3 regions of the Streptomyces sp. NPDC058697 genome follow, and region 2 is predicted to be linked to each of the others. Evidence: predicted binding sites of a transcription regulator. Region 2 holds the regulator's gene; each other region holds the start of a gene.
What was found. Region 2 encodes HrcA, which represses chaperone genes, less so after heat shock. Its sites were predicted from a motif close to TTNGCACTCNGNNNNNCNGAGTGCNAA; they were not measured.

Region 1: the regulator HrcA is predicted to act here: its motif matches at 3,289-3,315, upstream of groL (chaperonin GroEL).
Region 3: the regulator HrcA is predicted to act here: its motif matches at 3,611-3,637, upstream of groES (co-chaperone GroES).

The regions. Positions count from the first base shown of each region.
Region 1 covers NZ_JBHXSU010000023.1:99,346-107,204, reverse strand. Annotated here, with positions in the region: gene ACFWXQ_RS36960 (NADH:flavin oxidoreductase) at 1-241, opposite strand, end outside; gene ACFWXQ_RS36955 (hypothetical protein) at 604-1,419, shown strand; gene groL (chaperonin GroEL) at 1,541-3,163, opposite strand; gene ACFWXQ_RS36945 (cold-shock protein) at 3,501-3,707, opposite strand; gene ACFWXQ_RS36940 (MoaD/ThiS family protein) at 4,163-4,438, opposite strand; gene thrC (threonine synthase) at 4,568-5,872, opposite strand; SAM riboswitch class I at 5,890-6,047, opposite strand; gene ACFWXQ_RS36930 (glucosyl-3-phosphoglycerate synthase) at 6,264-7,211, shown strand; gene ACFWXQ_RS36925 (trehalose-6-phosphate synthase) at 7,433-7,859, shown strand, end outside.
Region 2 covers NZ_JBHXSU010000006.1:1,869-9,727, forward strand. Annotated here, with positions in the region: gene ACFWXQ_RS16075 (nitronate monooxygenase) at 1-91, opposite strand, end outside; gene dnaJ (molecular chaperone DnaJ) at 190-1,326, opposite strand; gene hrcA (heat-inducible transcriptional repressor HrcA) at 1,327-2,343, opposite strand; gene ACFWXQ_RS16090 (MBL fold metallo-hydrolase) at 2,582-3,439, shown strand; gene ACFWXQ_RS16095 (DUF3097 domain-containing protein) at 3,530-4,333, shown strand; gene hemW (radical SAM family heme chaperone HemW) at 4,580-5,812, opposite strand; gene ACFWXQ_RS16105 (SpoIIE family protein phosphatase) at 5,895-7,859, opposite strand, start outside.
Region 3 covers NZ_JBHXSU010000015.1:86,664-94,522, forward strand. Annotated here, with positions in the region: gene ACFWXQ_RS30365 (dipeptidase) at 1-314, shown strand, start outside; gene ACFWXQ_RS30370 (methyltransferase domain-containing protein) at 345-1,550, opposite strand; gene ACFWXQ_RS30375 (polysaccharide deacetylase family protein) at 1,773-2,633, shown strand; gene ACFWXQ_RS30380 (polysaccharide deacetylase family protein) at 2,630-3,403, shown strand; gene groES (co-chaperone GroES) at 3,782-4,090, shown strand; gene groL (chaperonin GroEL) at 4,212-5,834, shown strand; gene ACFWXQ_RS30395 (ester cyclase) at 5,971-6,678, opposite strand; gene ACFWXQ_RS30400 (SDR family oxidoreductase) at 6,860-7,633, opposite strand; gene ACFWXQ_RS30405 (MOSC domain-containing protein) at 7,858-7,859, opposite strand, start outside.

The sequences.
Region 1 (7,859 bases), on a different contig from region 2:
CGCTGTCGCTCTGTCCGGCCGACTCATGACCCACGTACGTGCCCTCGGTGACGATGAGACCGACCCCGGCGGCGGCACGGCGCGCGTAGTACGACGCCACGTCCTCCCCCGGAACACCGCCCGGCGAGAACTGCCGGGTCATCGGCGCCATCACGATCCGATTCGGAACGGTCAGGCCGTTGAGGGAAACGGGCCGGGAAAGAATCTCGGCCGCACGGGAGGCGGAGGGGGCGACAGTCACGTAGGGGCTCCTGGTGGGGGTGGAGTGGTCGAGCGGTCGGTGGTGCGGTGGATCAAGCGGTCGGTCCGTCGATCTGCGGGTCCATCTGCACGTATACGCATCCCCATTGGTATGTGCACACGCATGAACCCCTCCAGACGACAACCACCCCACCCCTCATCACATTCCGCCACCCCGCCCCACACCTCTGTGACCCCGGACACGCCCGAGGACGGGCACCGACACCGGGTGGCCAGGCCGGTCCGGACATCATCCGAACGGGTCACCGTGTGTGTTCATTCGGTGCACACTGCGTGTTCGGATGACGCGTGGCGGGCAGATTGCCTTTGGCATTTGCCTCCGGCCGATCACCTGGAGTCACCATGAGGTCCATCCACACCGTCGCGATCGCGACCGCCACCGCTCTCTGCTGCGCCGCCACGTCCGTAGCCGTGGCGGAACCGGGCAGGACGCAGGTGCGGGCCGCCCACACAATCGTCGTGGGCGACCCCGTGACCGTGTTGCCCCACACGGCGGGCACGACCAACGTGCCCTGCCAGGGGGGTCAGGTGCCCTCCGGAGGCGGCGTGCGGACCAGCGGCACCGGGGTGTTCCTGACCGCCACGTGGCCCAACGGAAACAGCTGGGCCGGGGACGTCTACAACGAGTCCGGCACCGCACAGACATTCACGCCCGTGGTGATCTGCACCTCCCAGCGCCACGTGACCCGGCACGGCACTGCGGTGAACGTGCCGCCGGGGCAGACGGGGCTCGTCCGCGCGGCCTGCGACCCGGGGCAGGTGGCCAGCAGCGGTGGGCCGGACGCCGGTGCCAGGGGCACAGGGTCGGACCACGGGCAGGCCTACGTCAGCCAGTCGTCCGACATCGGCCAGGAGTGGGTCGGACGGGTCACCAACCACGGCCCCGGCGCCACGATCCTGCAGACCTGGGTGCGGTGTACGACCGCACCCCACACCGCCTATGCCAGCGGGCCGACCAGGCTGGCGCGAGGCGCGACCGGAACCGCCCATGTCAACTGCCGCGCCGGCGAGGTGCCGACCGGAGGCGGAGGGCTGGGCAACCCCGCGGTCGAGTTCAACGAGTCGTATCCGACGGCCACGGGATGGACGATGCGAGCCACCAACCACGGCTCCACCGCGCTGGATCTGTTTGCCCGGGTGACCTGCACGACACCCTGACTTCGAGCACCGCGTACGCCCGAGGGCGGCACCCCTGGATTGGGATGCCGCCCTCGTTCGCGTGATGCGAAGTACTGCCTACTGCGATGAACTACCGAGCCTTGGCTGTGTGCGCCGGGGCTCAGAAGTCCATGTCGCCGCCCGGCATGCCGCCGCCGGCGGGCGCGGACGCCTTCTCCGGCTTGTCGGCGATGACGGCCTCGGTGGTGAGGAACAGCGCGGCGATGGACGCGGCGTTCTGCAGGGCAGAGCGCGTGACCTTCGCCGGGTCGATGATGCCTTCGGCGATCATGTCGACGTACTCACCGGTCGCGGCGTTCAGGCCGTGGCCGACGGGCAGGTTGCGCACCTTCTCGACGATGACGCCACCCTCGAGACCACCGTTGACGGCGATCTGCTTGAGCGGGGCCTCCAGGGCGAGCTTCACGGCGTTGGCGCCGGTCGCCTCGTCACCCTCCAGGTCCAGCTTCTCGAAGACCGAGGAGGCCTGGAGCAGGGCCACGCCACCACCGGCGACGATGCCCTCCTCGACGGCCGCCTTCGCGTTGCGAACGGCGTCCTCGATGCGGTGCTTGCGCTCCTTGAGCTCGACCTCGGTGGCGGCACCGGCCTTGATGACGGCCACGCCGCCGGCCAGCTTCGCCAGGCGCTCCTGGAGCTTCTCGCGGTCGTAGTCCGAGTCGGAGTTCTCGATCTCGGCACGGATCTGGTTGACGCGACCGGCAACCTGGTCCGCCGAACCCGAGCCGTCGACGATCGTCGTCTCGTCCTTGGTGATGACGATCTTGCGAGCGCGACCGAGCAGCTCCAGGCCCGTGTTCTCGAGCTTGAGGCCGACCTCCTCGGAGATGACCTCGCCGCCCGTGAGGATGGCGATGTCGTTCAGCATCGCCTTGCGGCGGTCACCGAAGCCCGGCGCCTTGACGGCGACGGACTTGAAGGTGCCACGGATCTTGTTGACGACCAGCGTCGACAGGGCCTCGCCCTCGACGTCCTCGGCGATGATCAGCAGCGGCTTGCCCGACTGCATGACCTTCTCCAGGAGCGGGAGCAGGTCCTTGACGTTGGCGATCTTCGAGTTGGCGATCAGGATGTAGGGGTCGTCGAGGACGGCCTCCATACGCTCCATGTCGGTGGCGAAGTACGCCGAGATGTAGCCCTTGTCGAAGCGCATACCCTCGGTGAGCTCGAGCTCCAGACCGAAGGTCTGGGACTCCTCGACCGTGATGACGCCTTCCTTGCCGACCTTGTCCATCGCCTCGGCGATGAGCTCGCCGATCTGGGTGTCGGCGGCGGAGATGGAGGCCGTCGAAGCGATCTGCTCCTTGGTCTCGACATCCTTGGCCTGCTCAAGAAGGGCACCGGAGACGGCCTCGACGGCCTTCTCGATACCGCGCTTGAGAGCCATCGGGTTGGCGCCGGCCGCCACGTTGCGCAGGCCCTCGCGGACGAGTGCCTGGGCGAGGACGGTCGCGGTGGTCGTACCGTCACCGGCGACGTCGTCCGTCTTCTTGGCGACTTCCTTGACCAGCTCAGCGCCGATCTTCTCGTACGGGTCCTCGAGCTCGATCTCCTTGGCGATGGAAACACCATCGTTGGTGATCGTGGGGGCGCCCCACTTCTTCTCGAGGACGACGTTGCGACCCTTGGGACCAAGGGTGACCTTGACGGCGTCGGCGAGCTGGTTCATCCCGCGCTCGAGACCGCGCCGTGCCTCCTCGTCGAACGCGATGATCTTGGCCATGTGAAGTGGTCCTCCCGGACTGGGGTGGAATCTCCAGGACCGCGCCCGCGCCCGCGACGGACGGCCTGCCGACCTCGTGGTTCCTTGCCCCACCCGGCCAGCGGGCCTCACCGACCCGGTCCTCGTTATCACTCTCACCTTCAGAGTGCTAACGCCAATGATTAGCACTCGACCCATGCGAGTGCAAGCGGCTCAGGATGATCCGCAGGTGGGAGCAGGTGGGAGCAGTGGGGGAAGTGAAGCAGTGGACGGCGCGCGGGCGTGCCGAAGGGCCCGCACCCGGTGGGGTGCGAGCCCTTCGGAAGAAGAACGTCGCTGCAGTAAGTCGGCGCGTGCTTCAGCCGGTCGCCAGTCGGACCATGTCCGCCTGCGGCCCCTTCTGGCCTTGCGAGATCTCAAAATCGACCCGCTGACCCTCTTCCAGGGTGCGGTAGCCGTCCATCTGAATCGCGCTGTAGTGGACGAAAACATCCGCACCACCGTCGACCGCGATGAAGCCGTACCCCTTCTCCGCGTTGAACCATTTGACGGTGCCCTGAGCCATGCCTAACTCCCCTATTACTGGCCCTTGCACAGACCCGCACTTCGCGGATCCGGGTCAGACCTCACCCCCCAACGGTTGGGGGTGTGCGCCGGAACGCGTCGACCGCGGCTGAATGTATCCGTCCAACTGCCGTCTGCAACAGGTCAATCCGACGAGAATTCCGGGCACGACCGATCGGGAATATGTGAAGAATTCACGAAGATTCAGGGCAAGTCGGGCCCCATGAATGCCATAAAAGGCTCAAAAAGGCGGGGCACTTTGGCTACTTCTTGTCGGGCTTCGGGCGGGATCTCAATGCGCCCGGCGTGCGGATCGAAGCAGGTTCCCCAACTGTACCGCGCTCAACCATACAGAATTGCCCCCTCCGCTTCTCTCACGGAGGGGGCAATTCGATGAACTCTCGGTGACGGCCGTTACCGAAGGTAATAATCAGCCCTCGGGGCGCCGCCCGACGGTCAGCCGCCGGCGACCGCGGGAATGATCGACACCCCGGCCCCGTCCGGCGTCGCCGTCTCAAGACCCTGCTCGAAGCGGACGTCGTCGTCGTTCACGTACACGTTGACGAACCGGCGCAGCTGCCCCTGGTCGTCCAGGACCCGGGCGGCGATCCCGGCGTGGTTCTTCTCCAGATCGGCGATGACCGCGCCGAGAGTCGCCCCCTCGGCAGCAACCTCGGCCTGACCGCCCGTGTAGGTACGCAGGATGGTGGGGATACGAACGTTGACGCTCATGGGGTCAAGACCTCCGTCGGGGTGCGAAGCGCCCCCGTCGAGGGGCGCGGGGAACTGCGCAGTCTTTTGGCTTTTAAGGGGCGCGGGGAACTGCGCGACCAGCCCCCACGCGCCCGCAGGATGAAACGACTAGCCGAGCCCAGCCTCACGGAAAGAGTCCAGGTTCGGGCGAATGGTCGCAGTCAACCCCGTGTCGGAAGCAACCGCATCCAAGGTCTTCAGACCATCCCCGGTGTTGAGCACCACAGTGGTCAGACTCGGATCCAGCAGACCATTCTCGATCAGCTTCTTCGCCACCCCCACCGTCACACCACCGGCGGTCTCCGCAAAGATCCCCTCGGTCCGCGCGAGCAACTTGATCGCGTCGACCACCTGCTCGTCGTTCACGTCCTCGACGGCCCCACCCGTACGCCGGGCGATATCGAGAACGTAAGGACCATCCGCCGGGTTTCCGATCGCGAGCGACTTCGCGATCGTGTTCGGCTTCTGCGGCCGTACGACGTCGTGCCCGGCCTTGTACGCCACGGAGACCGGCGAGCAGCCCTCGGCCTGCGCACCGAAGATCTTGTACGGCTTGTCCTCGACAAGCCCGAGCTTGATCAGCTCCTGCAGCCCCTTGTCGATCTTCGTGAGCTGCGAGCCGGAGGCGATCGGGACGACCAGCTGGTCCGGCAGCCGCCAGCCGAGCTGCTCACAGATCTCGTACGCGAGGGTCTTGGAGCCCTCCGCGTAGTACGGACGCAGGTTGACGTTGACGAAGCCCCAGCCCTCGCCGGCCGGGTCGCCGATCAGCTCGGAGCAGAAGCGGTTCACGTCGTCGTAGTTGCCCTCGATGCCGACGAGCTCGCCGCCGTAGACCGCGGCCATGACGACCTTGCCCTGCTCCAGGTCGTGCGGGATGAACACGCAGGAACGGAAACCGGCGCGCGCGGCGGCGGCACCCACCGCGCCGGCGAGGTTGCCGGTGGAGGAGCAGGAGAGGGTGGTGAAGCCGAAGGCACGCGCGGCCTCCAGCGCCTGGGCGACGACCCGGTCCTTGAAGGAGTGCGTCGGGTTGCCCGAGTCGTCCTTCACGAAGAGCTTGCCGGCCTCGACACCCAGCTCGCGCGCAAGGTTGTCGGCCTGGACGAGCTTGGTCCAGCCGGGGTTGATGTTGGGCTTGTCGGCCACGTCCGCGGGGACGGGCAGCAGCGGCGCGTAACGCCAGATGTTCGCGGGGCCCGCTTCGATCCGCTTGCGGAGCTCCTCGGTGTCATAGGCCGAGAAGTCGTACGCGATCTCCAGCGGGCCGAAACACTCCTCGCAGGCGAAGACCGGACCGAGCGGGACGCGGTGGCCGCATTCACGGCAGGAAAGCGCGGCGGCCGGGCCGAGGTCGACGGAGTTCGCGGCGGGGGCGGAGTTCGTGGTGCTTGCAACTGTCTGCGCAGCCATGGAGGCGAGGCCCTTTCTCCTCATCTTCCTCACGACGCACTTCGCCGTGAGACGGATTTGGCACCTTCCCTAGCCGGGAGCCTCGCTGCGCTGAACGACGATGATCAGGACGAGACCGGCTGGAGGGTTGCCGGGGCTTCAACGGGCCGTATCCCTCTGCCCCTCTGGATGAGCGGTATTCAGTTGTGGTTTTGGTCGTGCTTCTGGTCGTGCATTTGGTTGTACACGCAACGACCCCCGACATGCGATGGTCATCAGCGTTGTTCAAGACTGTAACCGAAGGCCTGGATGGTGGAGAGAGCCGTCCGAACCGCGAGATGACAGTGACGCAACCCACACTGCAGGCCGCGGCGGGCACACGCATCCCAATGAACGCAAGGGAGAGCCGCACGTGCTGGAAGACGTCGAGCGCTGGCTGAGCACGCGCTCCTGGTCCGTCGAGGACCGCCCGCTCAAGAAACTCATCGCCGCGAAGCGTGCCAACGGCTCCACGGTGAGTGTCGTACTGCCCGCGCTCAACGAGGAGGAGACCGTCGGCGAGATCGTCGCGATCATCCGCCGTGAGCTGATGACCGGGAAGGTGCCGCTCGTCGACGAGATCGTGGTGATCGACTCGGGTTCGACGGACCGCACCTCCGAGGTCGCCGCCGAGGCGGGTGCCCGTGTCGTGCACCGGGACGAGATCCTGCCCCGGCTGCCGGCCGTCCCCGGCAAGGGCGAGGTGCTGTGGCGCTCGCTGCTCGTCACCCGCGGGGACATCGTGGCCTTCGTCGACGCGGACCTGAAGGAGTTCTCGGCGGACTTCGTCTCCGGGATCGTCGGCCCGCTGCTCACCGAACCGGGCGTGGACCTCGTCAAGGCGATGTACGACCGCCCGCTGGGCTCCGCCGCAGGTCAGGGGGGTCGGGTCACCGAACTCATGGCCCGCCCGCTGCTGAACATGCACTGGCCGCAGCTGGCCGGCTTCGTCCAGCCGCTGGGCGGGGAGTACGCGGCCCGCCGCTCCCTCCTCGAACAGCTCCCGTTCCCCGTCGGATACGGCGTCGAGCTGGGCATGCTGGTCGACTCGCTGCACCTGGTGGGCCTGGACGCCCTGGCCCAGGTCGACGTCGGCGTCCGCAAACACCGCCACCAGGACGGCCAGGCCCTGGGCCGCATGTCCGCCGCGATCTACCGCACCGCCCAGCTCCGGCTGGCCCGCGGCCACATGATCCGCCCCTCCCTCACCCAGTTCGAACGCGGCGAGAACGGCTTCGAGCCCCGCACGTACTCGGTGGACATGGAGGAGAGGCCGCCGATGGCGGAGATCGAGGAGTACGTGGAGAGGAAAGCGGCGTAGCGCTCCGCGGGGTGCGCCGTTGTTGTCTGCGGCGCCGCGGAGGCTGGTCGCGCAGTTCCCCGCGCCCCTAAAAGCAAAAGATTGCGCAGTTCCCCGCGCCCCTAAAAGGGGCGCGGGGAACTGCGCGGCCCGCCCCCACCGGCGGCCAGGCGAGGCACACCTCACGCACCACGGCGAGTGGGAACGTTTGAGCGTTTACGGCGGGGGCTAGATTTCGAGGCATGGTCTCCACCCGCGCCACCCACAACATCCTGGTCGCCTCCAACCGCGGCCCGGTCGCGTACACCCTGGACGAGACCGGGGCGCTCACGGCCAAGCGCGGCGGAGGCGGCCTCGTCTCCGGCCTCTCCGCGATCGGCCCGGACGCGGGTGCCCTGTGGGTGTGCTCGGCCCTCGGCGACGGCGACCGCGAGGCCGTACGACGCGGGGAGGGCGAGGACGGCGTACGGATGCTGGACATCGACGCCGACACCCACGAGGCCGCGTACAACGGCATCGCCAACTCCGCGCTGTGGTTCGTCCACCACCTGCTCTACCAGACACCGCTGGAGCCGGTCTTCGACAAGGAGTTCCGGCGCCAGTGGGCGGCGTACGAGACGTACAACCACGCCTTCGCCGAGGCACTGGCCGAGGAGGCCGCGGAGGGCG
Region 2 (7,859 bases):
CGGCCGCTGCGAGCTGCGGCACGGAGACGCCGCCCGCCATGGGGGCCTGCACGATCGGGAGTGGGAAGAGATCGGTCAGCGCGGAGGACATGACGGCATGTTGTCACGTCCTCCGTACAAGTCCGAATCCGGCCTTCCCCCGGGCATAAGCCACGGGAATCACCCGGCGGGGGCCGAGGAGGAAAACCCTCAGCGCCCGTTGAACGCGTCCTTCAGCCTGGAGAACAGCCCCTGCTGCCCGGGTTGAAACTGACCCGTGGGCCGCTCCTCCCCCCGAAGCAGCGCGAGCTCGCGCAGCAGCCGTTCCTGCTCGGGATCAAGCTTGGTCGGCGTCATGACCTCGACATGCACGATGAGATCACCGCGCCCGCCACCGCGAAGGTGGGTGATTCCCCGCCCGTGCAACGGAATCGACTGCCCGGACTGCGTGCCCGGACGGATGTCGACCTCCTCCATCCCGTCGAGCGTCTCCAGCGGCACCTTGGTGCCGAGGGAGGCCGCGGTCATCGGGATGGTGACCGTGCAGTGCAGGTCGTCGCCGCGCCGCTGGAAGGTGGAGTGCGCGACCTCGTGGATCTCGACGTACAGGTCACCGGCGGGGCCGCCACCGGGCCCGACCTCGCCCTCGCCCGCGAGCTGGATCCGCGTGCCGTTGTCGACACCGGCGGGAATCTTCACGGTCAGCGTCCGGCGCGACCGCACCCGCCCGTCACCCGCGCACTCGGGGCACGGCGTCGGGACGACCGTGCCGAACCCCTGGCACTGCGGACACGGCCGGGACGTCATGACCTGACCCAGGAAGGACCGCGTGACCTGGGACACCTCGCCGCGCCCGCGGCACATGTCACAGGTCTGCGCGGAGGTGCCGGGCGCGGCGCCCTCGCCACTGCACGTCGTACACACGACGGCCGTGTCGACCTGGATGTCCTTCGTCGTGCCGAAGGCCGCCTCGTCGAGGTCGATCTCCAGCCGGATCATCGCGTCCTGGCCGCGCCGCGTGCGCGACCGGGGGCCCCGCTGCGACGCCGTACCGAAGAAGGCGTCCATGATGTCCGAGAAGTTCCCGAACCCGCCGGCGCCGAAGCCGCCCGCGCCCTGGCCGCCCGCCTGGGACAGCGGGTCACCGCCGAGGTCGTAGACCTGCTTCTTCTGCGGGTCCGACAACACCTCGTACGCGGCGTTGATCTCCTTGAAGCGCTCTTGCGTCTTCGGATCGGGATTGACGTCCGGATGCAGCTCGCGTGCGAGCCGCCGGAATGCCTTCTTGATCTCGTCCTGGGACGCGTCGCGGCGCACGCCGAGTACGGCGTAGTAGTCCGTGGCCACTTACGACTCCGCCAGGATCTGTCCTACGTACCGTGCCACCGCTCGTACCGCTCCCATCGTTCCGGGGTAATCCATGCGCGTCGGTCCGACGACGCCAAGTTTTGCTACTGCCTCGACGCCCGAACCGTAGCCGACGGAGACGACGGACGTGGAGTTGAGTCCCTCATGGGCGTTCTCGTGACCGATCCGTACGGCCATGCCCGAATCATTGACCTCACCAAGGAGTTTGAGGAGCACGACCTGCTCTTCAAGTGCCTCCAGCACCGGACGGATGGTGAGGGGAAAGTCATGTCCGAAGCGGGTCAGATTGGCGGTGCCGCCGATCATCAGCCGCTCCTCGGTCTCCTCGACGAGGGTCTCCATGAGGGTGGAGAGCACCGTCGCGACCGTACCCCGGTCGTCCGACTCGAAAGCGTCGGGGAGATCCTGCACCAGCTGCGGGACGTCCGCGAAACGGCGGCCCGCGATCCGGCTGTTGAGCCGCGCGCGTAGATCCGCCACAGAGGCCTCCCCGAAGGGCGCCGGGCAGTCCACCATGCGCTGCTCGACCCGGCCGGTGTCCGTGATCAGTACGAGCATGACGCGGGCCGGGGCCAGCGACAGCAGCTCCACATGACGCACGGTCGAGCGGGTGAGCGAGGGGTACTGCACGACGGCGACCTGCCGGGTGAGCTGCGCGAGGAGCCGGACGGTCCGCCCCACGACGTCGTCGAGGTCGACGGCGTTGTCGAGGAAGCTGTGGATCGCCCGCCGCTCCGGCGCGGTCATCGGCTTGACGCCCGCGAGTCTGTCGACGAAGAGGCGGTAGCCCTTGTCCGTCGGGATGCGGCCGGCGCTGGTGTGCGGCTGGGCGATGTAGCCCTCGTCCTCAAGGACGGCCATATCGTTACGGACGGTCGCCGGGGAGACGCCCAGCCGGTGGCGCTCCGTGAGCGCCTTGGAACCGACCGGCTCCTCGGTGCCCACATAGTCCTGGACGATGGCGCGCAGCACTTCGAGCCTGCGTTCACTGAGCATCGCGCACACCTCCAGCTGGTCTTCCCCGCGGTCTTCGATGCGGTCCTCGATCATCTCGATCGCCTTGCCTGGCACTCAGCCCGCACGAGTGCCAGCATCCCCGCGCCAAGTGTACGGCCGGTAGGTGCGCCCCGGGCAAGGGCGGCCCCGCGATGTCACGACGACGTGTACGGGGCTGTCCTGCTCTGTCCCGACTACTGTCTGCGCACTTCATGGGGCGTAGAGCTAGCGTCGGCGTATGAGGGTGACTTGGGAAGAGGCAGGGTGGGAGGAACTGGGGCCGCGTGTGGGGCGCTGCCGGCTTCCGGGGTGGGACTGCACGGTCGGGCTCGTGGTGGGCGAGGGTGCGGCGCTCATGATCGACGCCGGGTCGGGGCTGCGGGAGGGCGCGCGGCTGCGTACGGAGGCGCGGCGGTTGCTCGGGGGCGGGCGGGTCACCCATCTCGCGCTCACCCACCCGCACTTCGACCACGTCTTCGGCGCGGCGGCGTTCGCGGGGGTCGAGGTCTTCGGCGCGGTCGGCCTCGATCGGGTGCTCGTCGACGGCCGGGACGAGCTGCTGGCGGACGCCGTACGCAACGGCGCCGATCCGGGCGAGGCGACCGAGGCGGCGGACCTCCTCGTCCGCCCCCGACACCTCGTCTCCGGCGAGTGGACCCTCGACCTGGGCGGCGGCATACAGGTCCTACTGGCAAACGCGGGCCCGGGCCACACGGGCCACGACCTGGCGGTCTTCATCCCGGCAAGCGCCGGAGCCCTCGGCGACTCGGGCGGCCTCGGCGGCTCCGGCGGCCCTGGCAGTCTCGGCGGCCCCGGCGGATCAGGCGGTCCCAGCGGTCCGAGCGGTCCGAGCGGTCCCGGCGGGTCCTGGACCAGTTCGCCGGAGATCGTCTTCTGTGGGGACCTCGTCGAGGAGTCCGGTGAACCTCAGGCGGGCCCCGACGCCGTCCCCTCCCGTTGGCCCGCAGCCCTGGACCGGCTGCTGGCACTCGGGGGCGAGGACGCGGTGTACGTGCCCGGCCACGGGGCGGCGGTCGACGCCGGGTTCGTACGGGCCCAACGGGACGCGCTGGCACAGCGTTTCGGCGTGTCGTAGGGAGCCCGTGACCCTGCCGCAGGAGGCTCGTCGGCGTGTCGTAGGGGGGCTCGGTGCGCCGGGCGGGGGCCTTCTCCTATCGTCATCCGAATGCGCCAGTACTCAGCGGACCTGACCCCTCCGTGGAAGAAGCCCAAGCCCGTGCCCGAGGTGGCGGCGGAGCCGGGGCTCGTGGTCGAGGAGCCCGGGACCGGGTTCTGCGGTGCCGTGATCCGTTGCGAGGCGGGGACGGTCACCCTGGAGGACCGCTTCGGCAAGCACCGGGTGTTTCCGCTGGAGCCCCGGGGGTTCCTGCTGGAGGGGCGCGTGGTGACGCTGGTGCGCCCGTCGTCCGCACCCGTACGCCCCACTCGTACGGCCTCCGGTTCGGTTGCCGTGCCCGGGGCCCGGGCACGGGTCGCCCGGGCGGGACGCATCTACGTCGAGGGGCGGCACGACGCGGAGCTGGTCGAACGGGTCTGGGGTGACGACCTCCGGATCGAGGGTGTCGTCGTCGAGTACCTGGAGGGCATCGACGATCTGCCCGCCATCGTCGAGGAGTTCGACCCGGGAGCGGATGCGCGGCTGGGGGTGCTGGTCGACCATCTCGTTCCCGGCACGAAGGAGTCGCGGATCGCGGAGGCCGTGACGAGCGAGTACGCGCTTGTCGTGGGGCATCCGTACATCGACGTCTGGGAGGCCGTGAAGCCGGCGTCCGTCGGCATCCCCGGCTGGCCCCGCGTACCGCGCGGGCAGGACTGGAAGACGGGGGTCTGCCGGGCGCTGGGCTGGCCCGACAACACGGGTGCCGCGTGGCAGCGGATCCTTGGCTCGGTCCACTCCTACCGAGACCTTGAGCCGGAGCTACTGGGCCGCGTGGAAGAACTGATCGACTTCGTCACGGCCCCGGAGTGAGCGAGGCGGCCAACGGGCTTTTCCTCGCCCCCGCCGCCCCTACCCATTCCCGTCACTTACTCGGGGGCTCCGCCCCCGAACCCCCAAAAGACTGCGCAGTTCCCCGCGCCCCTAGGTCTTTAGGGGCGCGGGGAACTGCGCGAGCAACCCACGACGGCCCGCACCCGACAACGAACCCCACGGGGTCTGGGGCGGAGCCCCAGAAGGACGGGAATGGGTAGGGGCGGCGGGGGCGAAAACAGGCCCTCAGTCCACCAGGTCCCGCACCACCGCGTCAGCGAGCAACCGCCCCCGCAGAGTGAGCACCGCACTCCCGGCCACGTACGGCCCAGCCTGAAGGAGCCCGTCCGAGAGGGCACGACGAGACGCCGCAAGCCCATCCCCGTGAAGCAGAGCAAGCGGAACCCCCTCAAGAAGCCGCAACTCCAGCAGAATCCGCTCCACCCGCCGGTCCTCCTCGGACAGAAGCTCCCGCCCGGCCCCGGGCGACCTCCCCGCCGCCAGAGCCCCCGCATACGCCCCCGGATGTTTTACGTTCCACCAGCGAACACCCCCCACATGGGAGTGCGCCCCGGGCCCGGCCCCCCACCAGTCGGCCCCCCGCCAGTACAGCTCGTTGTGAAGGCACCGCCCGGCATCGGACGTGGCCCAGTTGGAGACCTCGTACCAGGAGAAGCCCGCCGCGGAGAGGCGGTCCTCCGCGATGAGGTACCGGTCGGCGTGCACGTCGTCGTCGGTCATGGGCACCTCCCCCCGCCGGATGCGCCGCGCGAGCTGTGTCCCCTCCTCGACGATCAGGGCGTACGCCGACACATGGTCGGGCCCGGCACCGATCGCCGCGTCGAGCGAGGCCCGCCAGTCGTCGTCGCTCTCACCGGGCGTGCCGTAGATGAGGTCGAGGTTGACGTGGTCGAACCCGGCCGCGCGGGCCTCGGCGACACAGGCCTCGGGCCGGCCGGGCGTGTGCGTACGGTCCAGCACGCGCAGCACGTGCTGCCGCGCGCTCTGCATGCCGAAGGAGACGCGGTTGAACCCGCCCTCCCGGAGCGCGGCCAGATAGGCGGGGTCCACCGACTCCGGGTTCGCCTCCGTGGTGATCTCCGCGTCCGCCGCGAGCCCGAACTCGTCCCGGATCGCCCCCAGCATCCGTACGAGATCGTCGGCGGCCAGCAGTGTGGGCGTACCGCCGCCGACGAAGACCGTGCGGACGGGCCGCGGGTCGTCGCCGAGGACCTTGCGGGCCAGGCGGATCTCGTCGATCAGGGTCGAGGCGTAGTTGTCGCGGGAGGCGAGCACGCCCCCCGAGCCGCGCAGCTCCGTCGCCGTGTACGTGTTGAAGTCGCAGTAGCCGCAGCGCGTGGCGCAGTACGGGACGTGGAGGTAGAACCCGAGCGGACGGTCGGCCGCGCCGGCCAGGGCGTGCGCGGGCAGCACCCCGTCGTCGGGGACGGGCTCGCCGTCGGGAAGTGCGGAAGGCATGTACTCCATTGTCCAGCACTCTCAGCACTCCCCACCCGGCCCTCGCCCAGCCCCCTCCGTCTACTCCCTCTACCTAATCCCTCTACTCCGCCTGCAGCACCAGCAACGCCAGGTCGTCCTCCGGCGGCTTGCCGCCGAACTCGTGGACCAGGCGGCGGATCCGCTCGGCGATCAGCTCGGCGCTCAGGCCCACGCACCCGGCGAGCGCGGCGGCGAGGCCGTCGTCGTCGTCGAACTGCCGGTGCCCGCTGCGGCGCTCGGTCACGCCGTCCGTGACGCACAGGAGGCTGTCGCCGGGGCGCAGCTCGAAGGTCCCGCAGAGGTAGCTGGCGTCCTCGAAGACACCGAGGAGGGTCTGCGGCTGGGCCACCTCTCCGACCGCCCCGGACGGTTGCAGAAGCAACGGCAGCGGGTGCCCGGCGGAGGCGACCGTGCAGTGCACTCCGCCGTCGAAGGGCACCAGCTCGCCGTAGAGGAGGGAGAGGAAGCGGGTCTGCGGGCCCTCGTCCGCGAGCCCGGTGCCGCCCGCGGACACCAGGGCCCGGGCGGCCGCGTCGGAGGCCTCGGTCGCGTCGTCGAGGAGCAGCTGGTTGAGGCGGTCGAGGACGTCGGGCACCTCGTACCCCTCCCGGGCGAGGAGCCGCAGCCACGGCCGGGCGAGACCGATCACCACGGCCGCCTCGGGCCCCTTGCCCTGTACGTCGCCGAGGGCGAAGCACCAGCGGCCGTCACCGGCGGGGAAGAGATCGTAGAAGTCCCCGCTGGGTCCGCCCTTGTCGCACGGCTCGTAGACGAGCGCGCTGCGTACGCCGGGGATCTCGGCGACCGCCCCGGGCAGCAGCCCGCGCTGCAGTACGCGGCTGATGGTGGCCTGGCGTGCGTACTGCCGGGCCGCGCCAATGGCGAGCGCGACGCGGCGGCCGAGGTCCTCGACGAGCCCTGTGATCTCGTCGGGGAAGCGGGTCTGTCCGGCCCGGCCGATGACCAGCGTGCCGAGCGGTCTGCCGCCCGCGATCAGCCGGAACGCGAGTGCCGATCCGCCGGTCGCCCGTGCTCCCAGCGCCTCGGCGGGCCACGGCACGGGCACGGGTCCCGCGTGGTGCGATTCGGGCAGCTCGGGCGGGTCCTTCTCCAGGAGCCGGCGCAGTTCCTCGATGCGGTTCTCGCTGCCGTGCCAGACACGGGCGAGCCGTGGCCCGCCGACGACACCCCCGTCGGAGCGGCCCGGGGCCTCGTCCTCCAGCCACACCGCGCACCAGTCGGCGAGCCGCGGGACGAGCAGCTGCCCGGTGAGCGCGGCGACCAGGTCCTCGTCGAGCTGCCCGGCGAGCAGGTCGGAGGCCTCGGCGAGGAAGGAGAGGACGCCGCGGCTGCGCCAGTCCTGGTCCTGCATGCCGCGCCGGGGTGCGGGGGCGAGGATCTCGGCGGCCCGCTGCCCGCGCCGCAGCGCGTGTTCGCCGTCGTACGCCTCCGCCTCCTCCTCGACGGTCGCGATCCCGTCGACGGGCAGGCGTGCCCACACGGTCTTGACGCCGGTGCGGTAGGTGATGCCCCAGGCATCGGAGAGCGCGGAGACCAGGCGCAGGCCCCGGCCGTACTCGACGGTGTCGTACGGCCGCTCGGCCCCGTCGTCGCGCACCGCGCGCGCGGGGTGGTGGTCGGAGACCTCTACGACGAGGACGCCGGAACCGGAACCGGGGCCGGGGCCGGGGCCGGGGCCGGGCCGCCCTGCCTCGGAGTCACCGCCCGAGCCGTCACGCGAACCGTCACGCTTGTCGCTGCCCGAACCGTCACGCCTGTCGCTGCCCGAACCCTCGTGCGAGCCGTCACGCGAAACGGCCACCCGTACGGCCCCGGAGTCCGCCGCAGCGGCCGCCGGGCAGTCCTCCGAGCAACGGCCGAGCCGGCACAGCAGCTCCACGTCCGTGCCGGCGTGCACCACCGCGTTCGTGACGAGTTCGCTGACCACCACCATGGCGTCAGCGACGAGCAGGTCGGTGATGAACTCGGTGCCGGGCAGGGCGAGTTCGGTCCATTCGGCAAGCGC
Region 3 (7,859 bases), on a different contig from region 2:
ACCCCCGCCCCGTCGCGACCGTTCCGACGGTCGCCGACCACCTCGACCACATGCGCGAGGTGGCGGGCGTCGACCACATCGGCATCGGCGGCGACTACGACGGCACGGCGTTCACGCCCGACGGCCTCGACGACGTCTCCGGCTACCCGAACCTCATCGCCGAACTCCTGGACCGCGGCTGGTCGTCCACCGACCTCGCCAAGCTGACGTGGCAGAACGCGGTCCGGGTCCTTGGCGCCGCGGAGGACGTGGCCCGCGAGGAGCAGTCCCGCAGGGGCCCGTCGAACGCGACCCTGGAGCAACTGGACGGCTAGGCACGGCGGTTACGCGGCGGTCGGGAGCGGTTACGCGGGTGCGGGGTGCCCCAGCAGCATGGTCGGGGCGCCCTTCACCCGGGTCAGGAACACGGTCGCCGAGTTCGGCCCCTGCGGCTTCACCTTCCGCCGCAGCTCCTCCGGCTCGACGGCCGAGCCGCGCTTCTTGACGGTGAGGACACCGACCCCGCGCTCCCGCAGCAGCGCCTTCAACTTCTTCACACCGAAGGGGAGTTGGTCGGTGATCTCGTATGCGGTGGCGTAGGGCGTGGCCTTCAGCGAGTCCGCGGTGATGTAGGCGATGGTCTCGTCGATCAGCCCGCCGCCGTCCAGTTCCTCGGCGACCTCCGCGACCAGATGGGCCCGGACGACGGCCCCGTCGGGCTCGTACAAGTACCGCCCCAGAGGCCGTACCTGGGGGTCGGGCAGCCCCCGGCCGACGAGGGTCCGCGGCCCGGGCAGCAGGGTCGCGCATACGGACCCCGCCCCTCCGTGCCCTGTCCCTCCCGTGCCGAACCACAGCACGGCCTCCTTCACGTCCCCGGAGTCCGAGATCCACTCGGCCCCGGCCTCGGCGGGGACCGTCTCGTGGGGAATCCCGGGCGCGATCTTCAGCGCGGCGAGAGGCGCTTCGAGGGCGGTTCGCACGGCCCACGACAGCGGCGGCGAATAGGCCTCGGGGTCGAAGACGCGCCCGCGGCCGCCCCGCCGCGCCGGATCCACGAACACGGCGTCGTACGCGTCCGTCGCGACCTCCGTGACATCCGCCTCGCGCACCTCGATCAGCTCGCCGAGCCCGAGCGCCTCGGCGTTCGCCCGCGCGACGGCCGCCGTCAGCGGGTCCCGGTCGACGGCGAGGACCCGGATCCCGGCCCGGGCGAGCGCGATCGCGTCACCGCCGATCCCGCAGCACAGGTCCGCCACGGACCGCACACCGAGTTCCTGGAAACGCCGGGCCCGGTACGCGGCGACACTCGCCCGGGTCGACTGCTCCACCCCGTTCGGCGTGAAGTACATCCGCCCCGCGTCCGCCGCGCCGAACTTCAGCACGGCCCGCTGCCGCAACCGCGCCTGCCCGAGCGCCGCCGACACGAGCCCGACGGGATACTCCCGCCGCAGCCGGGTCGCGACGGCCAGCTCCTGCGAGGGTTCGGTGTCCCGCACTTCTTCGAGAAGGGCCCGGCCCTGGTCGGTGAGCAGGGCAGCGAATGAGGCGAGCGGATCCAGGTCGTTCACCGCCCCATTGTGGGCCAGTCGGTGGACGGGACGGGCAGGACGGCGGTGTCGACGCCCGGTGAGGGGCCTGACCTGTGAGTATCCGAACTCATGCGACTTGTACGACAAAATTACAGTAACGGTGTAATCGGGGGTTCCTCTTCAGGGGCGCGGGGAACTGCGCGACCGGCCCCAACGCGCCCGCGGACGAACAACCGGCCCACACGCCCCACACGCACCGTGATCACGCTACTGACCGTCACCGCCCTCGCAGCCGGCTGCGGAGAAGCACCCTCCACCACCGCCAAGCCCGCCGCGGGCCAGCAACTCCTCAAGGCCCCACCCGCGCGAGCCATGGACACCTACGCCACCAAACTCCGCCAAGAGCACAGCGCACGCGCCACCGCGGCAAAGCGGTGGGGGCTGGCCAAACCCCCGCTGCCCGCACCCCCCGCCCCCAAGAAGAAGCCCGCCATCAGCACCCGCAAGGGCTTCGAGGTGGACGACCACGAAGGCCTGCCGCCCGTCTTCACCACGATCCCGACCAAGGACAAGGTCGTCTTCCTCACCATCGACGACGGCGCCGAGAAGGACCCGGCGTTCCTGCGGATGATGAGCGAACTGAAGATCCCGTACACGGCCTTCCTGAGCGACTACCTGATCAAAGAGGACTACGGCTACTTCAGGAAGATGCAGGACAGGGGTGTGGTCCTGAACAACCACACCCTCCACCACCGCTATATGCCGAACCTCTCCTACGAACGGCAGAAGCAGGAGATCTGCGGCATGCAGGACGTGATCGAGAAGCGCTACGGCAAGCGCCCGGCCCTCTTCCGCCCGCCCTTCGGCAACTACAACGAGGACACCCTGCGCGCGGCAAGGGCCTGCGGCATCAAGGCGGCCCCGCTGTGGAACGAGGAGGTCTTCGTCGACCGCTGGGACTACCGCGAGCTGGACCGCGACCTCCATCCCGGAGACATCGTCCTCAGCCACTTCCGCGGCAAGGAGCACTGGAAGGGCACGATGCCGGACATGGTCCGCCGGTTCCTGAAGCTGGTCACGGACAAGGGGTACGCGGTGGCACGTATCGAGGACTACCTGTGAGGAAGCGGCCGGCCGCCGCCGCGGCACTGCTCGCGGGCCTGGTCTGCCTGGCCGGCTGCGCCCAGTCCGTGGACCCCATCGAGCGGTTGGGCAAGAAGGCGGCGGAGAAGGTGCGCACGTACGGCCCCACCGAGGACCCGTACCGCCGCTGGGGTCTGTCCGCGCCGCTCGCGCCGGCGCCGGAACCGCCCGACCGGCGGCCCTCCGCCCGCACCGCGGGACCGGGTCTGCCGCCCGTGGTCGACCGCGTTCCCACCCGTGACCGGGTCGTCTTCCTGACCTTCGAGGACGGCGCCGAGAAGGATCCGGCGTTCGTGGACATGGTCCGTGAACTGCGGCTGCCGGTCACGATGTTCCTCACGGACAGTGTCGTCGGGCCGGGGTACGCCCACTTCGGCCGGCTCCGCGCGGTCGGCGCGACCGTGCAGAACCACACGCTCGACCATCCGTACCTGCCGGGACTTCCGTACGCCGGTCAGCGGGCCGAGATCTGCGGGCAGCAGGAGAAGCTCAAGCAGCGTTTCGGTATCCGGCCGCGGCTCTTCCGGCCGCCCTATGGCGACTACAACGCCGACACTCTGCGTGCTGCCGCCGACTGTGGGGTGGCCGCCGTTGTCCTCTGGCGTGACGCCGACCGCCTTCGCCCTGGCGACGTCCTTCACTGCCCGGAGGGCCGGAACGGTACGAGTCTCACGCGGGCGACGGCCAAGATCCTGAACCGGGTTCAGGACCAGGGCTTCACGGTCGCCCGCCTGGAGGACTACCTCTAGCGGTTTCTCGCCCCCGCCGCCCCTACCCGTCCCGTCCTTCTGGGGCTCCGCCCCAGACCCCGTGGGGTTCGATTTCGGGTGCGGGCCCGGCTGTGGCTTGTCGCGCAGTTCCCCGCGCCCCTTGGAAAGCGGGGCTGCGCCCCGGCTTTCCAAGGGGCGTTCACCCGTGGCGCCGGGCGCCGGACATCCCCTGACCGCCGGAGGCAACTGGCACTCCGCTTGACCGAGTGCTAATCGCAGTCATAGTCTCAGGCCTGGCACTCACCGCAGGAGAGTGCCAATAGCGACGGGCAGGTCCGGCACCCGCGACGACGGATCCACCTGGTCGCCACCTCAGACAGTTAACCCCGTGAGATCTCCGAAGGGGGAGGTCGGATCGTGACGACCACCAGCTCCAAGGTTGCCATCAAGCCGCTCGAGGACCGCATTGTGGTCCAGCCGCTCGACGCCGAGCAGACCACGGCCTCTGGCCTGGTCATCCCGGACACCGCCAAGGAGAAGCCCCAGGAGGGCGTCGTCCTGGCCGTTGGCCCGGGCCGCTTCGAGAACGGCGAGCGTCTTCCGCTCGACGTCAAGACCGGCGATGTCGTGCTGTACAGCAAGTACGGCGGCACCGAGGTGAAGTACAACGGCGAGGAGTACCTCGTCCTCTCGGCTCGCGACGTGCTCGCGATCGTCGAGAAGTAATTCACCCGGCATTACCAGCATTGCAGTGAACTGCGCCCCTGGCCCCCGCGACCTTATGAAGCCGGGCGTCGGGGGCGCAGTTCGTTTCACCCACGTTTTTCGAGAGGGCTGAACCGCTCCCATGGCGAAGATCCTGAAGTTCGACGAGGACGCCCGTCGCGCCCTCGAGCGCGGCGTCAACAAGCTTGCCGACACGGTCAAGGTGACGATCGGCCCCAAGGGCCGCAACGTCGTCATCGACAAGAAGTTCGGCGCACCCACCATCACCAACGACGGTGTCACGATCGCCCGCGAGGTCGAGCTCGACGACCCGTACGAGAACCTCGGCGCCCAGCTGGTGAAGGAGGTGGCGACCAAGACCAACGACATCGCGGGTGACGGTACGACCACCGCCACCGTGCTGGCCCAGGCGCTCGTCCGCGAGGGCCTGAAGAACGTCGCCGCCGGCGCGTCCCCCGCCCTCCTGAAGAAGGGCATCGACGCGGCCGTCGCCGCGGTCTCCGAGGAGCTCCTCGCGACCGCGCGCCCGATCGACGAGAAGTCCGACATCGCCGCCGTCGCCGGTCTGTCCGCCCAGGACAGCCAGGTCGGCGAGCTCATCGCCGAGGCGATGGACAAGGTCGGCAAGGACGGTGTCATCACCGTCGAGGAGTCCAACACCTTCGGTCTGGAGCTGGACTTCACCGAGGGCATGGCCTTCGACAAGGGCTACCTGTCGCCGTACTTCGTGACGGACCAGGAGCGCATGGAAGCCGTCCTGGACGACCCGTACATCCTGATCCACCAGGGCAAGATCTCCTCCATCCAGGACATGCTGCCGCTGCTGGAGAAGGTCATCCAGACCAACTCCTCCAAGCCGCTGCTGATCATCGCCGAGGACGTCGAGGGCGAGGCCCTGTCGACCCTGGTCGTGAACAAGATCCGCGGCACGTTCAACGCCGTCGCCGTGAAGGCCCCCGGCTTCGGTGACCGCCGCAAGGCGATGCTCGGCGACATGGCCGCGCTCACCGGCGCCGAGGTCATCGCCGAGGAGGTCGGCCTCAAGCTCGACCAGGTCGGCCTCGACGTACTGGGCACCGCCCGCCGCGTCACCATCTCGAAGGACGACACGGTCATCGTCGACGGCGGTGGCGACACCGGCGCCGTGGCCGGCCGTGTCAACCAGATCAAGGCCGAGATCGAGAACACCGACTCCGACTGGGACCGCGAGAAGCTCCAGGAGCGCCTCGCGAAGCTGGCCGGCGGCGTGTGCGTGATCAAGGTCGGCGCCGCCACCGAGGTGGAGCTCAAGGAGAAGAAGCACCGTCTGGAGGACGCCATCTCCGCGACCCGCGCCGCGGTCGAGGAGGGCATCGTCTCCGGTGGTGGCTCCGCGCTCGTCCACGCCGTGAAGGTCCTGGACGGCAACCTCGGCAAGACCGGCGACGAGGCCACCGGTGTCGCCGTCGTCCGCAAGGCCGCCGTCGAGCCGCTGCGCTGGATCGCCGAGAACGCCGGTCTTGAGGGTTACGTCATCACCTCCAAGGTCGCCGAGCTCGACAAGGGCCAGGGCTTCAACGCCGCCACCGGCGAGTACGGCGACCTGGTCAAGGCCGGCGTCATCGACCCGGTCAAGGTCACCCGCTCCGCCCTGGAGAACGCCGCCTCCATCGCCTCCCTGCTCCTCACGACCGAGACCCTGGTCGTCGAGAAGCCGGCCGAGGAAGAGGCCGACGCGGGCCACGGTCACGGCCACTCCCACTAGGCGCAAGCCGCTTGAGGGCATCCCGAGGGGGCGTACGTCCCTTTGAGCGCCCGGCGAAGGCCCGGTACCCCGTCGCGGGGGACCGGGCCTTCGCGCTGCCGGGTTTACGTGCCGTCGCCGGTGCGGCCCGGCGCGGTCAGACCTCCAGCTGGTCCAGCACCCCGAGCTGGTCCATCAGCCCCAGCCGGTCGTACTGCCACCACCCCTCGACGACCTTGCCGTCCTCGCGGCACCGGTGAATGGTCGTGCCGGTCATGGTGACCTTCTTGCCGCTGGCCGGTATCCCCATGAAGTCACCCTTGTGGGTGCCGTTCCAGGTCCAGCGCGTACAGACCCGGTCGCCGTCGGCGATCTGGTCCTCGATGGTGAACACGAAGTCGAACCCGGACCGCCACATCTCCACCTCGCGGCGCATGGCGTCCATCCCGATCGCGTCCTGCTCATTGGCCGGATCATGGTCGTGGTAGTTCTCCGCGACGGTCTCGTACCACGTCGGCAGCTTGCCCTTCCCGGCGAACAGTCCGAAGAGATTGCGGACGCTGGCCTTGTAGAGCCACACGTCCCGCACCACGTCGAGATCCGTGAAGGTCGGCATCTCGTCACAGATCGCCACCATCTCCCGGAAGATCCGGTCGGTCTCCGGAAGGCTCGAGTTCCGCATCGCCACCTCGAACGACGGAAACTCCACGATCTCGACGAAGTGCGACGCGTCGTGCCGGTCCTTCCCGATCACGTTGTGCGTCGCGGTCCGCTTGCCCTTGGTCTGCTCGACCCAGCTGTCCATGAGCCGGTTCATCTCGTCGATCCGGCTGGTCTTGCAGTCGATCAGCTGTACGAAAGTCATGGCGCCGCCTCCCGGCACTTCGAGTCCGGTTGAATACGCCCATTTTAGTGAAAATCCCCTCCGGCCGTTTTTCAGCCGAAGGGGATTCCACCTGTGTCCGCGTCTTTGTTCGTGCCCGTGCGGTCCAAGCCGTCCGTGCCGTTGCCTAAGTGCCCGTCCGTGTCACCGCGCACGACCGGGCTCACTTCGGCCCGTACTTCCGCCCTGTCTTCGAACTGATCCCGCTGAGCAAGGCCCGCGGTGTCACCTTCGCTACTCCCATCAGGGCCTTGTAGCGCGGGTCCGGAATGGACAGCGACTTGCCCCGCGCCAGGTCGGCCAGCGCGGCCGCGACCACCTTGTCGGCGTCCAGCCACATCCAGTTCGGGATGTTGTCCGTGCCCATCCCGGCCCGCTCGTGGAACTCGGTCCGTACGAACCCGGGGCACAGCGCCATCAGCCGCACACCGCTGCCGGACAGGTCCTTCGCCACGCCCTGCGTGAACTGCACGACCCACGCCTTCGACGCCCCGTACGTACCGCGCGGTACGAACGCGGCCGTCGACGCCACGTTGACGACACCGCCGCGCCCGCGCGCCCGCATGGACTCGGCCGCCGCCGACGTCAGCCGGAGCACCGCCTCGCAGTGCACCTTGAGCATCTTCAGCTCGTCCGCCATCGGTACGTCCAGATAGAGGCCCTTGTTGCCGAAGCCCGCGTTGTTGATCAGCAGGTCGACCGCGTTCTTGCGGTCCGAGAGGCGGGCGGCCACCGCCTCGATGCCCTCGTCCGTCGCCAGATCCGCCGTCAGCACCTCCGCCTCGATGCCGTGCCGGTCGTGCAGTTCGGTCGCCTGCTCGCCGAGCCGCTTCTTGTCACGCGCCACCAGCACGAGGTTGTGCCCGTCGGAGGCGAGCCGCCGCGCGAAGGCGGCACCGATGCCCGCGGTCGATCCCGTAATCAGAGCCGTTGTCATGGCCCAAGATTAGTGACCTGTCTCATGCTGTCCGTGCGTCGAATGACCCGAAAGTGCACCCGTCGGCTGTCCCTTCCCCACAACCTCCACAACGACGAACTGCCCCGTCATCTCCCGGCCTTCGCGGTGCGGCGGACGGTGGTGTGATTTGCGCGGAGTGTCCGGATCGGCCGCTCGCCGGCGCCGGGCTCCTCCAACTCGCCCGGCGCGACGGCGGTCTCGGCTC